2 regions of the Paenibacillus sp. Z3-2 genome follow, and region 1 is predicted to be linked to the other one. Evidence: riboswitches for the same ligand, from Rfam matches in the RefSeq annotation. Region 1 holds a riboswitch; the other holds the start of a gene.

Region 1 (8,331 bases):
CACTGGATCATGGCTTCTTCACACGATATCCAACACCACGGACCGTCTGAATAATAGCAGGATTAGCCGGATCAAGCTCCAGCTTCTCGCGCAGATGTCGAATATGTACCATTAAGGTCTTGTCCCCATCCAGATATGGCTCGTTCCATACGGCTTCATAGATCTGCTCTTTGGTTCGAATCATGCCCATATGTCGTAACAGGTAGGTGAAGATATGGAACTGTTTGCCCGATAAAACAACCTCATCCCCCGTCTCATCATTGACGATCCGGTTATCTTTCTCATAGATCGAGAGATGATCCAGCTTCAAAGCCGCATCGGATGAGATCACAGTTCCTGCTTTCCGTAGCTGAACTTCAATTCGGGCAGCCAGTTCATCGGGGTGAAACGGCTTGGTCACATAGTCATCGGCAAAATCAAGACCATGGAGCTTATCGTCAATAGACGTTCTGGCTGATAACATGACAATAGGAATAGCCGGATGTTCCTTTTTGAGTCGCTGTCCGACTGTGAATCCATCCAGCCCTGGCAGCATGACATCCAGAATGATCAATGAGCAGCCAACAACAGCTTCAGCTGCACCTTCACCACTTCCGAGCCAGATCACTTCATAACCGCGCTCCTCCAGATCAGCTCTTACCCATGTTGCAATTTCCGTGTCATCTTCAATGTATAACAGTTTGGTTTTCATACGCGTATTCGTTTCCTTTCTACACCAGTTGGGTTAATTATATCTTAATCATTAGCTTGCGTGATGTCATGTCATACCAGTCCACGAAGTACATAACATGTTTATAAATAACGGGAGGGAACTAAAATGCTGCTCGAAGCCATCTATCATCAACCGAAGCGGAACTGGGCCTATGCCTACGATCAGGATACAATCCGCCTGCGTCTTCGTTCCAAAAAGAATGATCTGACCGAAGTACATGCCTTGACCGGGGATAAATATGCGTGGGATGAAACCAAAGCCCTGGTTCCTTTAACCAAGTTTACGACAGACTCCATGTTCGATTATTACGAAGGTGAAGTGAAGCCTCCATACCATCGGCTGAAGTACTCTTTTCTATTACAAGACGGAGACGAACAGATCTGGATGACCGAGACGGGCTTCCAGGAAGAAGAACCGGACGATCCAAGTCGCATGTTCCAATTCCCCTACATTCATGCCGGGGCCGTATTCACACCCCCTGAATGGGTGAAGGATGCGGTATTCTATCAGATTTTCCCCGAACGATTTGCCAACGGCAATCCTGAGATCAATCCGGACAATGTAGAACCCTGGGGCGGCGAGCCAACACCGTTTAATTTCTTCGGTGGTGATCTTCAGGGCGTGATCGACCATCTCGATTATCTCAGTGAACTCGGCATCAATGCGATCTACTTCACCCCCATCTTCGAGGCAACGACCAATCATAAATATGATACAGAAGATTATCTGCGGGTAGATCGCCACTTCGGTGACGCAGATACCGTGAAACGACTGGTTAAGCTATGCCATGCGCGTGGGATTCGTGTATTGCTGGACGCCGTGTTCAATCATTCCGGGAAGACCTTTGCACCATTCGTCGATGTGCAGAAGAACGGAGAACAATCCCAATACAAGGACTGGTTCCATGTACACGAATTCCCGCTGGATGTGAAGGATGGCATTCCTACGTATGAGACATTCGGATTCGAAGCGCACATGCCGAAGCTGAATACGGAGAATGCCGAGGTTAAGGCCTATCTGTTGGAGGTTGCCGAGTATTGGATCAAGGAAGTGGGTGCGGACGGATGGCGGCTGGATGTCGCGGATGAAGTGGATGATGCCTTCTGGCGTGATTTCCGTCGTGTAGTCAAGGCCGCTAATCCGGAAGCCTATATTCTGGGTGAAGTCTGGAATGAGTCCTCTGCCTGGCTGCAGGGCGATCAGTTCGATGCTTCCATGAACTATCCGTTTACCGATGCCGTGAATGCCTTTTTTGTGAAAAATACGCTGCATGCCGAACAGTTCGCCAACTCCATCGGTCGACAGTTATCCCGCTATCCGCTTCAGGCCAGCGAAGTAGCATTCAACTTGCTGGACAGCCACGATACCCCGCGTCTGCTCACCCTGTGTGAGGGCGATCAGCGCAAGATGAAGCTGGCTGCGTTATTCCAGTTCAGTTACATGGGTGCTCCGTGCATCTATTACGGAGACGAGATTGGAATGGACGGCGAACAAGATCCGGGTTGCCGGAAATGCATGGAATGGGACGAAGCGAAGCAGGACCGGGAGTTGCTCGACTTTTATCAGAAACTGATCTCACTACGTCATGCTCATCCTGCCCTGCGTGCGGAAGGCACCATTCGTTTCCTGCAGGCTCGCCCCGACGGCAGCCAACTGGTACTCGAACGGCAAGATGATGAGGAACGCATCCTGATCTTGTTCAATCGTTCAGAGGAGACAGCTATTGTCGAACTGGAAGCAGGTGACGGGGAATGGACAGAGCTATTCGGCGGAAACCATCGTACTGCCAAGGATGATGGCGTGCTTGCCATTGAATTGCCTGCGTATGGATATGCTGTACTGAGTACGGCTGTGAGTCAGAGATCATCATCTTAATACACATACATCTGTCAACATATTTATGAAATACATCCTAGTTTCACCTAATCCCAAAACAAGCGTCCTGCATGACCTGGATTCAGGTTTGCGGACGCTTGTTTTGGGATTAGCCGTTATGCACATGTCACAGCTTATTTTCTCGGCACGGCCTGTTGTCAGATTAAACCTGAGAATCAGGTGTTTCCGGCTCTGCACGTTTTGCTTTCGGTTTGGCCAGCTTTTGCATCATTTTGCGGCCTGTTGGTGTCTGAGCCAATCCGCCTTGGGCTGTCTCCCGGTGACGGCTCGGCATCGCACTGCCTACTTCCAGCATGACGTCTATGACTTCGTCTGACGGGATGGCACTACGCACACCGGCCAATGCCATATCGGCCGCAGCCAGTGCTGTGACGGCACCCAGTCCGTTACGGACGATGCACGGAATTTCGACGAGGCCTGCGACTGGATCGCAGATGAGGCCCAGTGTATTTTTTAACGCCAAGCCAACAGCATGAACGACTTGCTCCGGTGTACCTCCACGCAGTTCAACCATGGCACCCGCAGCCATACCAATCGCAGAACCCACTTCCGCCTGACAGCCACCTTCGGCACCGGAAATAAATGAATTGTTCGCAATAACATAACCGATTGCCCCAGCACAGAACAACCCGTTAACCAAGTGTTCGTCCGTCCAGCCAAACCGCTCCTGTGAACTGATAAACACACCAGGAATAATGCCGCAGGAACCGGCTGTTGGTGTTGCCACGATGCGGCCCATGGAAGCATTCACTTCGGATACACACAGGGCATACGCCATCGCAAGTGCAGAAGCATCACCAGAGCAAGTCTCACCTTTGCGAATATACTCGGCCATTTTCTTGCCGTCTCCACCCGTTAACCCGCTCCGTGATGTGGTATCTTCCGTTAATCCCTTGTGTACTGCTTCCTTCATCACTTGATAATAGTCCGACATCTGCTGCACCACGTTCGCTTCAAGCGTATTCGTTTCCTGGACCTGCTCCTCAATCATCAGTTGAGCAATGGTTTTGGATTCCGCGGTACAGATCGTATTCAGTTCGTGCAAATGTTTAAACCGCATCCGAATCAACTCCTCTCTTCAAATCAATGACACGAATGTCCAGTACATGGTCGAGCGAACGCAGACGCTTCAACATATCCGGATTAGGCACGCCGTCCATCTCCATTGCCGTCAGCGCTTCACCATCCCGAGCTTTCCGATCCACCTGCATATAGCCGATGTTAACTCCCGATGAACTGATCGTAGACGTCACTGACGCAAGTACGCCTGCTTTGTCAGCATGCCGCAGAACAAGTGTAGGGAATTCACCACTGATCTGGACACGAAAATCATTCATCGCATGCACCGATACGCTGCCGCCACCAATGGAAGCCCCGATCAAGGAGCAGGTACGTTCTCCATGCCATAACTCAATTTTGACCGTATTCGGATGCGGAGCAGGCAGGCCGCTTGTATAAAACTCAACCTCCATGCCCGCTTCTTCTGCGTATTGCTCTGCATCCGGGATACGCGGATCGTCTGTGACATAGTCCAGCAGACCGCCGATCAGTGCCAGATCCGTGCCGTGACCCTGATACGTATCTGCAAATGAACCGTACAGCGTCAGTCGCGCCCGATCCGGCGTACAACCGAGCCACTGGCGAGCAATTCTCCCTAACCTTGCCGCTCCAGCTGTATGTGAACTTGAAGGCCCCGTCATCGACGGGCCAATAATTGAAAAAACATCTTTAAATCGCACCTTGTAACCCTCCAATTGTATTCGTCATTTCCATCCAGATCCCATTCCACAATGTTTTTTTTACTGAATGATGACATCAAAAAAAGGACAGAAGAAGGCCTCAGGCCCTCTCTCTGTCCTCGATACCTGAGAGTTTCATGACCAGCAGTGTCCAAGGACAAGGTGAATCCCTGCGATTACAGGCAAGGTCACCGGGCTAACTGATCATATACCCCTTGGGTGGCGCAGTTCGCGCACTCTCCAGAGTTGCGTCCAACGATGGTACATTTACCTGAGAGATTAACCACTGCGCCGGGTGCACAGCAGCTTGCTCCTTCGGTGCCTGAACACTAGCCCTTTTGCTCGGCTAACCCAGGTCTCTCCCGCTCGTTATCATCCGCTTATATTCACTTCCTCGTTCAACTCACATCGAACGTATGTCTTCTATTCAATTGGATCATATCTGAATCATATCTGGTACATATACTTACAGATTAATATGCTACACATTATATGTCAATAAAAGTGACGTATAATTATCATCTTTATCACTCATTAGGAATGATTAGGCAGCTTCAATTCATTTATCCAAGCTTGAAGCTTCTCTTTCGTCCATCCTTCGTTTTCACCCATGACGGAGTACCGCAAGCCATTTTCACTCCATGATATGTTCCGAATGCTCTTCATATATGAACCCTCGGTGTTACGAACCTTAATCTTGGCTTCATCCGGCAAAAGTGTATCGTCCACATTTTCTTCCGGCATCTTGAATACCGTCAGGCTGACTTCTACCTTGTCGTCACGTACATAATACAAGGTTACTTCATCTCTGCTCAGCTCACCGCCCAACGTAGACATTTCGATCCGTGATCGTTCGAATTCTCCACTCATGTCCTGTAGGAACGGCTGTTCCAACGCTTTTTCCGCTTCCTCCAGGGTCACTTCGGAATTCTGCATCATATCGTTCAAGTCCTTCACATCGACCTCCTTAGGGATGTCAATTACGAAAGTATCCTTTGTGAATTCAGGGTCATACTGAATCGGATCATAGACCATTTCTGATTTTCCATCCCCATACGCGCTGTTTACTTTGACAATCATCCACGTTTTGGGGTCTACCCAATACTCTGAAGATATGGAGAATGCGCCTTCTTCTTTTGGTGTCAATTCAATATGAATGACGTCCTGTCCATGAAGTTTCTCCTGTCCCATCATATTCACATTATGCGTAGTACGTAACCGCTCTAGTTGATCAACCAATATTTGTTTCTGGGTTTGATTAGGCTGTTGTGACACGGATGATGCATCCATGGAATATGCTGCTCCTGTTTCTTTTTCATAAAGGATGATCTCCTTTCCGTTATTAACTGCGTAACTGACATTGCCATTCTCGGATGTTTCCGTGCGCTTTCGTCCAGTTTCACCATCTACCCATTCCTTAATTTGCATGGTGTTAGTCAGCTTGTCGTCCGCCCATATCTTCATCACACCTTCCGCATAATATGAGGCAGGTTCTGTTTCTGCTGAGACAACCTTCTCGATCATATCGTCTCCTGACATAGCCAGCATATCCTTCTCCGCGCAACCTCCAAGCAGGGCGCCTGCAAGCAAAGCAGTACCCAGCATCATCCATCCTTTTTTCATCATCTTACCCATCCTCTCTGCGTTTACATTCTCCATGTTCAGGCAATCGGCATGCTGCCAGCGTTCCATATCCTTCGTATGACCACATGCGCATATCCCCTCCGTGCTTTATTGCAACCCGTTTGGCTATACTCAATCCCAATCCCGAACCACCTGCATACGTCTTCTCCTCCTGATTCTGGTGTTGAACATAGGGTTCGAAGATACGAATGAGCTGTTCTTCAGGAATAGCAGGACCTTCATTTTGTACTATGATCAATGTTGCCCCCGCCCTGTAGTTATCCAATTCATCTCCAAGCGAGGGAATAATCCATTCTGGGAGCTCCCCATCTGAAGCAATAACCCCTAGTCCCATTACACCGTTCGTCCTTGTGTGGCGTAGTGCATTATTTATCAGATTATCTGTCAGGCGCATCAGTTGTTCGGGATGAACTCGGTACAGTTGATCTGTGCGGACATCCATCTTCACGTCAATCTGCCCACGCTCGGCAAGTCCCTCATAGCTCCCAAGCAGCATATCGAAAAACTCCTCACCTTCCACCTCAACCATGGCCATCTCCGATTCACTGGAACCCAGCGCCGTATACATCTCAAGTTCACTAATCATCTGTTTCATCCGCTCCACATTCCCGAGCAGCACATCCTGATATTCCTGCCTTTCAAGGCGTTCCAGTTGACGATCACCGTTAAGTACTTCCGTATAGGCACTAATGGACATCAACGGTGTTTTCAGATCATGGGATAACGAGGCAATCATGAGCTCTTTTTCTTTTTGCTCCCTTTCCACATCAGCCTGAGTTTGTCTGATCTTGTCTTGCATTGCATCAAACTGTTGGAGCAATGTGCCCATTTCATCATGACGAACAGGTACCACATCCGGAGCAGCCTCTCCCCGTGCAAAAGCATCCATTCGTTCTATGAGATATTTCATCGGCCGAAAGAGCTTTCGGGATAGAAGCCGCAGCACTGTACCGTATAACAGGATAAAGAAAGCAGCAGCGAGACCCAAGACCCAGGTTGTCCGCAAGGATATGCCTTCCAGCCAATCTCCACGCAGCATGACGATTTCGTAAATGCCAACCAACTCACCTTTTTCCCACACGGGTTTTTTCAGTGAGAATGTGCGATGACGAATCTGTAAGTTGTACAAATTACGATACAGCTCCGTACCCCCAACGGTGTAAGCTCCAGCAGACCATGTACTCCCCCCCGATGTATACACCCGAATCCCTGTTGGTAAATACAGATCAAAGTTCACCCGACCATTCTCCAATTCGGAGAGTGCAGCGAAGGCATCAGGTGATTGTAGCCGGTACAGTCCCGGGTCAGATAAAGCCATTTCAATAGGGGCCATTTGTCCGGACAACTCTACATATTCCGTTACGGCACGCTGATCATTGTAATAGTTATACAGGGAGTACAGCGCCCACCCAGCAACGACAGGCAGCAGCATTACAATGAGGAAGGCAAGCATTAACCAGTACTTCAGCTTCATTCCTCAGGCTCTCCCACGAACCGGTAGCCACTGCCCCACACCGTCTGAATCCAGCGTGGATGATGGGGCTCGTCACCAAGCTTAGCCCGAAGGCTCTTCACATGAACTGTGACTGTACTCGAGTTCCCCGCCTCTGGCTGACCCCAGACATGTTCATACAGTTCCGCCTTGGTAAACACCCGGCCCGGATGAGAGGCAAGCAGTATGAGCAAAGCCCATTCCTTGTTGGTTAGTGCCACATGTTTTCCATGAAGCTGTGCGCGCTGATTCAGATAATCGATCGATAACCCATCGTTATACTGCCGATCTGTCGAATCCGGCTCTACGCCCTGATATCTGCGGTACCTATTCAGATGAGATTTAATGCGAGCTGTAAGTTCTGTTAGACTGAAGGGCTTCGTAATATAATCGTCAGCTCCCAACCCAAGCCCCCTGACTTTGCTCTCTTCCTCGATTCGAGCACTCATCATGAGCAGCGGAACATCGCTGATCAGCCTAATGTTTTTGCATACAGTGAACCCATCCATCTCCGGCAGCATCAGATCCAGCAGGACTAATTGATAGGTCCCCTCCCTAAAGTCTTCCCAGCTCTCCAAACCGCTTGATGCCCAAGTTACCCCATAACCCTCATGACGTAGATGATCTCTCAAAATTCGGGCAATCTCCGGATCATCCTCCACCAGCAATATATTCTCGCTGTCTCTCATCGCTGCTTCATCCTCCCATGACTGTATTGTAGCTAAGAAATGTTGGCTCTCCGCAGAGTTTATACTTTCTTCATAAATGTCCATTACGATTGTTATCTAATGCATGCAAAAAGAGCCCCCCGATTGTTCAGGACGCCCAGGTAATATTCACAATCTTAA
Region 2 (8,331 bases), 2.1 Mb from region 1:
AGGCACGAATCATCATAAGTCCCGTCCATTCTCCATGGGCACCCGCGGCGGGTTGCAGGGTCACCGCATCCATACCTGTCAGACCTGCAAGGTCGTTTTGCAACGTATATAACAGTTCAAGTGCACCTTGAATGCTGGATTCATGCTGGTACGGATGAATTTTGGCGAAACCATTATAACGTGCAACATCCTCATTAATCTTTGGATTGTATTTCATCGTACAAGAGCCCAGTGGATAGAATCCGTTATCTACGCCGAAGTTGCGGCGGGACAGAGCAGTATAGTGTCGAATAACATCTACCTCGAACACTTCCGGCAGTGCCGCTGCTTCTGAACGGAGCATTTCCCGGGGAATCAACGCATCGACAGCTTGACGAGGAACGTCACATTCTGGCAGGGAATAAGCGACACGTCCAGGGCTGCTGAGTTCAAAGATCAATGCTTGCTCCGATGCAGGGGATAAGGTTTGTGCGTTGAATTTTTCTGTCACAGATTGAGCTGAAGTGGAGACAGAGGTACCCGTTTCCGATTGTCCTTGTGCCGGTGTTGTCGTCGTTTCCTGAGTCACAGCGATCCCTCCAATGCTCGTGCGAATTCGTCAATCTCTTCCTTACTGCGTCGTTCGGTAACAGCAATCAGCATATGTCCGGCAAGCTCCGGATAATTACGTCCGAGTTCGTAGCCACCAATGAAACCCTCATCTAGCAGTTTCAGCTGAAGTGCATCCACGTCTGTTCCTTCAGGAAGCTTAATCACAAACTCATTGAATGTTGGTGCATTAAACGTCAGGCTAACTCCAGGAACCGCAGTTAATGTATTCAGGGTGTAATGACTCTTTTGCAGATTCAGATCGGCTACATCGATCATTCCTTGTTTCCCCATGATAGACATATAGACTGATGCGCTGAGTGCAAGCAAAGCCTGGTTGGAACAAATATTAGATGTCGCCTTTTCGCGGCGGATATGCTGTTCACGTGCTTGCAGTGTAAGTACAAAACCGCGCTTGCCGTTGCGATCTGTGGTCTGGCCTACAATTCGGCCAGGAATTCGGCGCATATGAGGCTGGGATACGGCGAAATATCCGCATGTCGGGCCGCCAAGTGAAGCGGCGATACCGAGGGGCTGCGCATCGCCTACTACGATGTCAGCACCCAGCTTGCCTGGAGCTTCCAGCAGACCCAGCGATAGCGGGTTAGCACTTACGACGAGCAGACCCTTGTGCGCATGCACGAGGTCAGCGGCTTGCTTCACATTTTCCACGGCACCGAAGAAGTTCGGACTCTGGATCATGACAGCAGCGGTATCGTCTGAGATGGCGGCTTGCAGGGCATCCCAGTCAGTGACGCCATCCTTATAGCCAATCTCGACAATCTCCAAACTCAATCCGTGCGCATACGCCTGCAATACCTGACGTGCTTCCGGATGAACGGTACGGGATACGATGAGCTGTTTGCGACGAGTTGCCGCTGCGACCAGATTACCTGCTTCCGCAAAGGCCGTTGCACCGTCATACATGCTGGCATTGGCTACAGCCATACCGGTTAATTCACAGATGTAGGACTGGAATTCGAAAATGGCCTGTAGTTCACCTTGGCTGATCTCAGGCTGATAAGGTGTGTAGGCAGTGTAGAACTCGGAACGGGAAATGACATGATTGATGACGGAAGGAACATGATGATCGTATATGCCTGCACCGAGGAAGCTGGCATGTGTTTCGAAATTGGCGTTGGCGCCAGCCTGTTTGGACATGTGACGTGTCAGCGCATATTCATCAAGTTTGGAGGATACGGGCAGCTCGCCCTGATAACGAATCTCCTGCGGAATGTCCTGAAACAGATCATCCAGTGTATCCACACCGATGGTTGCGAGCATGGCGCTCTGATCCTGCTCGGTCATGGGAATGTAACGGTGCTTGCTCATGCTTGATCAACTCCTTGGGTAGGTGTCTTTGACGTACGTATCCGTTTATGAAAAGGGGTCTTCACGACCACGGCTTTCAGCTTCTTGCCGCGGATCTCAATCTCAAGCGGGGTTCCGAGTCCAGCATGTTTGCTGTCGATGAGGGCAAGCCCCAGATTACGCTTCAATGTAGGTGATTGCGTACCTGTCGTCACTTCGCCAATCTGTACGCCTTCGGCGTAAATCGGATAGTGGGGGCGGGGAATGCCACGCTCCAGCACTTCGATACCGACCAGTTTGCGGGCGGGACCGTCATTTTTTTGTTGTAACAAGGCTTCGTGTCCGATAAAGGGTCCAGCGTTCAGCTTCACAAACATACCTACGCCAGCTTCGAGTGGAGAGATGGTTGCCGACAATTCCTGTCCATACAGAGGGAGCCTTGCTTCAAAGCGCAGCGTATCCCGGGCACCGAGACCTGCTGGTACAAGTCCGTGACCTTCTCCAGCCTGCATTAATCCATTCCAGACCGCAGAGGCTTGGTCCGCAGATACATATAGTTCAAATCCATCTTCACCGGTATAACCAGTACGGGATAACAGCAATTTTACTCCACAGACTTCGGCATTCTGCACAAAACGAAATGGTTCAATGGTGGATACATCCGTATCTGTAACTTTTCCGATAATATCTACAGCCAGTGGACCTTGCAGGGCGAGCAGCGCCGTCTGCTCCGAATCGTTGGTCATGCTTACACCAGGGATCAAGTGCTCTTGCAGCCATGCCCAATCCTTGTCGATGTTGGAGGCGTTAACCACGAGCATATACTGCTGATCTTCCAGCTTATACACGAGCAGATCATCCACCACACCGCCATTCGGATAACACATCAGGGTATACTGGGCTTGACCGGGAACCAGCGTGGTCACATCATTGGTCATCATTTGTTGCAAAAATGCTTCAGCCTGCTCACCCTGTACTGTGAATTCGCCCATATGGGATACATCGAACAGTCCAGCGCGCTCGCGTACCGCTTCATGTTCTTTCTGGATTCCGCTAAATTGTACCGGAAGCTCCCAGCCTCCAAAATCAATGCACCGTACGCCTTCATATTGCTGATATAGTGGGAAGAGTGGTGTTCTAAGCAAATCGGACATCAAATCACCTCGTCATGGGCCGTCAGCCGGCCGAATATGCAATCGTGGATCAATGAACCAGGGTATTTTTAAATTTTCATCTAGAGACCTTTAGTGGGTAAGTATGATAAGGCAGCTATGACAGCGCCGATCTGAATCCTGTTTTTCGTTTTTTGGGAAAAAGGAAAAGGACAGGCCAAAGAACCGGCATGCCAAGTAGCACGCTGTATTCTAAGGCTCTGTCCCTTGTACCTGAGAGTTACCCCGCCGCGTCGTACAGCAGGTTTCCCCTTGGGTGATCATAACGCCCGCACAGGGCGAATAGATGCTCTCCAGAGTTGCGTCCCGTAAAAGTCCTTTTGCCTGAGAGATTCACCTCCGCTTATCGGTGGTTTACTCCTTCGGCGTTACCTCATGTACATCCCGAGTCGGGTGTCGCGGGTAATCTCTCCCTTTACATTCATCCGCGGGTATAACATAGTCCAATAAACACGTTTACTCCTCTCATTAAAACGTGAATCCACTATCGATGTCAAGAACGATATCATAGAAAGTGATTAAAAACCGAATATTTAGTATAGTTTTAATATAATTGTTCGTGTATTTAAAAAGACTACGCTTACTATTCTAATATTCACCAGTATATGTAGAAAGAGTGTATTCAGGTTACGGTTTGAGGAGGGGATCAGCAAATAAATTGTAAGGTATCTTGACATTTGATTCATAAATATCATACGCTATGTTCTGGGAAAAAGGTTAAGGTCAAAGATCGCATGCACTCATTAATGAAAAGCGAGGCGGATATCGATGAGCGAATTGAAAAGTGATTTCCTGTACAGTGAAGAGCACGAATGGGTGCAAACCGTAGGGGAGGATACTGTACGTATTGGCATTACCGAGTTCGCGCAGCATCAGCTGGGTGACATTGTGTTTGTGGAATTGCCTGACCTTGAATCCAATGTAAAAGCAGAAGACAGCATTGGAACGATCGAATCGGTCAAAACGGTGTCGGACTTGTTTTCTCCAGTCACTGGTTCAATCATTGCGGTGAATGATTCGTTGCAGGACTCACCTGAACTGGTAAACAGCTCTCCTTACGAGGAAGGCTGGATGATCGAGATTCGTGTTGAGGGAGATCTGTCTGCAGCGTTGTCCACATTGATGAATGCAGATGCGTATCGCAAACATACCGAAGAATAGAATCAATGAACTTGTACTTATTAACATATGTTATTACAAAAATGAGATGTGCTTCGTGTTATTGCGACCTGTGTGAGCTTGATGCTTGCACAGGTTTTTTTGTGTTTTCCAAGGAACGATGTGAATACTGTTTAAGCAGATTGTGGATGCAAATTGTCTGATTAGATCAAGCTATAGGGTAGAAAATGATTTTGGAAATGATAAAAGTCATAGGCAAGAAAAGCCTTATGTACCAATGAGTTCAGCCATTATGCATAGATAAAAACGATTACATAACCTAATGTTGTCATCATTGTTCATGACGAAAGTACGCTTTCATTTCATTGAACAGGAGAGCATTCTCGCTTAGGATTACAGCAGGGGAGAAATGATACCCCTTTCATAATCATAATCACTTGATCCAAGGAGGATAATACAATGAGTAATTTGGACCAATCGTCCAATTCCAAAGGTGGGCTACGGGTTGGTGTTCAGCGTTTTGGCCGATTCCTGAGTGGTATGGTCATGCCGAATATGGGAGCGTTCATCGCCTGGGGATTAATTACGGCTCTGTTCATTCCAACAGGCTGGTACCCTAACGAGACGCTTGCACAGCTAGTCGATCCGATGATCAAATATTTGCTGCCACTGTTGATCGGTTACACCGGGGGTACGATGGTGCATGGTCAGCGTGGTGGTGTCGTGGGTGCCATTATGACCATTGGGGTCATCGTGGGTAGCGATATTCCGATGTTCCTCGGGGCCATGATCGCTGGACCTCTGGCAGCATGGATCATCAAAAAATTCGATAAATCGATCGAAGGTAAAATTAGAGCCGGATTTGAAATGCTGGTTAACAACTTTTCAGCCGGTATTATTGGCGGAATCTTGGGCATATTTGCGCTACTGGGCATCGGGCCTGCTGTAGAAGCAATTAGCAAAGTATTGTCTGCCGGAGTGCAAGGCTTAATGAATCTGGGTTTGCTGCCGCTGGTCAACCTGATTATCGAACCGGGTAAAGTATTGTTCCTGAACAATGCAATCAACCACGGTATTCTTACACCCATTGCAACAGATCAAGCGAGAGAATTAGGGCAATCCGTATTATACATGCTTGAATCCAACCCGGGTCCGGGACTTGGTATCTTGCTTGCTTATTGCTTCTTCGGACGCGGAATGGCCAAATCTTCTGCACCAGGTGCCGTTATCATTCATTTCTTCGGGGGAATTCATGAGATCTACTTCCCTTACATTCTGATGAGACCGATTCTGATTCTTGCCGCAATTGCAGGCGGTGTTGCAGGAACATTAACATTCATGCTTACAGGCGCAGGGCTTGTCTCAGCACCATCACCGGGTAGTATTATCGCTTATTCCCTTTTAACACCAAGAGGTGGATACCTCCCAATGCTCGCTGGGGTTCTTGTAGCAGCGGTTGTTTCCTTCCTTGTAGCAGCATTGTTGCTGAAAACGGGTAAACAAAAAGACGAAGATCTGGAGTCCGCATCCAGTCGGATGAAAGACATGAAGAGTCAAGGAACCGTGCCAAACGCTGGCATTACGGCTAACCAACGTGAAGCAGACAGAGCTGCGGATATGGCTTTTTCTACAGTGAAAACAGATGTGAAGAAGATTGTCTTCTCCTGTGATGCAGGTATGGGATCGAGTGCCATGGGCGCTTCCATTCTACGCAAGAAGATGAAGGCCGAGGGGATTGACGTTACGGTGACCAATACGGCCATCAGTGATATCCCGCCGGATGCAGATGTGGTGATCACACAACAAGTATTAACAGATCGTGCCCGCTCTGTGGCACCGAATGCAGAACATATATCCATCGACAACTTCCTAAAAAGCCCGGAATATGATGCGCTCGTTGAACGTCTGAAGTAATTGCAAGCATTCGTTTTCCCTGAGCCGGAGGCTGAGATATGAGTATTACCAAAAGACAACGTGAAATCGTGGAGTTTCTGCTGGAGCATCCACATGAGGTCACTGCCGGCGAAATTGCCGTTGAAGTAAAAGTCAGTACCCGAACCGTTCACCGCGAGCTGCAAATGATTGAACAATGGCTTGAACCTTTGGGGATGAGACTGGAAAAAAAATCAGGAACCGGAATCCGAATTGATTCCGGTTCGGATGATCTGACTGCATTGCGACAGCAACTGGAGGGTAAGGAATATGTAGAGTTTACGCCAGAAGAGCGTAAGCTCTTCATGCTTTGCATCCTGCTTGATGAGTCAGAGCCTGTGAAGTTGCTTGCTCTTGCTTCAGACCTGAAGGTGACTGTGTCCACGGTAACCACTGATCTGGACGATCTGGAGTCACGGATTCTTCAGGCTGGACTGAAGCTGGTTCGCAGGCGAGGATATGGTGTCAAGATTAACGGAAGTGAGACGTTTCATCGCACAGCCATAGCTGCACTTGCCCTCGAATTTCTGGATGAGTCCGACCTGTTCGGAAGACAGCCAGAACAAGGAGGCTCCATCGTAAACCAAAAACTGCTGGATATGATCGGACATGGTGATGTGCTAACGGTCGAAAATGCGTTATGGCAGCCGGATATCGAATGGCTGGAGAACATCCCGGAACGGCAATACATGAAGCTGCTGATTCAATTATCTGTTGCGGTCGTACGTATCCGTAAAGGCTTTGGCATTGGCCGTATATCTCCTCGGGAGAAGAAGGGAAATGAAATTGCAGAGCAGGGTGAGATAAAGGTTCCACCGTATCTGGCTTCCCGCTTGTGCAGTGTTCTATCTACCCAGCTGGGGCTGACATTCTCCCAGGATGAGCAAGCTTATTTTCACAGACTATTAATTGAGACAGAACAACGCATTCACTCTTCACGGCTGTTGCCAATAGACGACTTGATTTTACTGGACAGGGTACATTCGCTGATTGATCAGATGCAGGCTAGAACTCATTATGCCTTTCATGAGGATCGTTTGCTTCGTGAGGGTCTGATTGGTCATATGCAACCTGTAATGGAGCGAATTGAAGAACAGCAGATCATTCGTAATCCGTTGCTGCAGCAGATTCGCAAGGATTATGATTCACTCTTCGAAGATGTCAAAAAATCCGTGCATCAAGCTTGGCCGGGTGTGGAAGTTCCGGATGAGGAAATTGGTTTCTTGGTCATGCATTTTGGAGCTTCCATTGAGAGGTTGCGTGCATTGAAACGGGAAATCAGGGCGATCATTGTGTGTACAAGCGGAATCGGATCATCACGCATGCTTTCCAGCCGACTGACAAAGGAGATTCCCGAGATTCGGATCATGGACAGCGTGTCCTGGTATGAAGCTACCCGAATCCCTACAGATGAATATGACCTGGTGTTATCCACTGTCGATCTGCCGATGGATGAGCATCAGTATTACAAAGTGAGTCCACTGCTCACGGCAGAAGAGAGTGAGCGGCTGCGCCATTTTATCAGAACAACAACGTTACAACGCCAGCATAACAAGCCGCTTGAAACAGAGATTCAGACGACAAGTCGTTACTCGGACCCTGACGGAATGGAAGCTCTTCTGGTTGAAATTGTTCGGATTATTGGAAAGTTTCAGGTGTACCCGCTGGATAATCGAGATATCGGTTTCTATAAAACCGTATATGCGATGTGCAACGTACTCCATGGATCTGGTGTGTTGAAGGAACCGGAGGAGATTGCGAAACGGTTGGAGGCACGTGAAGCAGTGGGGAGTCAGAAGATTCCCGGCACAAGACTTGCGCTGTTTCATACACGCAGTGAGGGCATCTACAGGCCGTCTATCAGCCTATTTCAGCTCACTGAGCCACTCCTTCGTACGCCGGATGATCCGGCAGGAGTTACCCATATCCTCGTGATGCTCGGCCCCAGGGAATTATCCAAGGAAAGTCTGGAGGTTCTCAGTGAGATCAGTGCCCTGTTATTGCAGGAAGAAATGATTACATTGCTGGAAAAGGGAATCAGGGATGAGCTCATTCATTACCTATCCCAGGAACTCGTTGGATTTTATCGCAGTAAAACTGAAATTGGAGGTCAAAAATGATGAGTATGTTAACAACAGATAAAGTCATCATGAATGCGACGGCTCAGGACAAATATGAAGCGATTCGTATGGCAGGACAGATTCTGAAG

Evidence for each region. Region 1 has a riboswitch for glycine ahead of sdaAB (L-serine ammonia-lyase, iron-sulfur-dependent subunit beta). Riboswitches for the same ligand answer to the same signal wherever they lie in the genome.
Region 2: another riboswitch for glycine. It lies ahead of gcvT (glycine cleavage system aminomethyltransferase GcvT); the one in region 1 lies ahead of sdaAB (L-serine ammonia-lyase, iron-sulfur-dependent subunit beta).

The regions. Positions count from the first base shown of each region.
Region 1 is NZ_CP096397.1:474,720-483,050, reverse strand. It holds gene M1D71_RS02375 (response regulator transcription factor) at 8-691, opposite strand; gene M1D71_RS02370 (alpha-glycosidase) at 818-2,587, shown strand; gene sdaAA (L-serine ammonia-lyase, iron-sulfur-dependent, subunit alpha) at 2,751-3,668, opposite strand; gene sdaAB (L-serine ammonia-lyase, iron-sulfur-dependent subunit beta) at 3,658-4,347, opposite strand; glycine riboswitch at 4,459-4,593, opposite strand; glycine riboswitch at 4,598-4,722, opposite strand; gene M1D71_RS02355 (LolA family protein) at 4,882-5,973, opposite strand; gene M1D71_RS02350 (ATP-binding protein) at 5,975-7,465, opposite strand; gene M1D71_RS02345 (response regulator transcription factor) at 7,462-8,172, opposite strand.
Region 2 is NZ_CP096397.1:5,017,484-5,025,814, reverse strand. It holds gene gcvPB (aminomethyl-transferring glycine dehydrogenase subunit GcvPB) at 1-490, opposite strand, end outside; gene gcvPA (aminomethyl-transferring glycine dehydrogenase subunit GcvPA) at 565-1,920, opposite strand; gene gcvT (glycine cleavage system aminomethyltransferase GcvT) at 1,917-3,053, opposite strand; glycine riboswitch at 3,270-3,370, opposite strand; glycine riboswitch at 3,374-3,496, opposite strand; gene gcvH (glycine cleavage system protein GcvH) at 3,840-4,232, shown strand; gene M1D71_RS22460 (PTS mannitol transporter subunit IICB) at 4,650-6,104, shown strand; gene M1D71_RS22455 (BglG family transcription antiterminator) at 6,143-8,242, shown strand; gene M1D71_RS22450 (PTS sugar transporter subunit IIA) at 8,242-8,331, shown strand, end outside.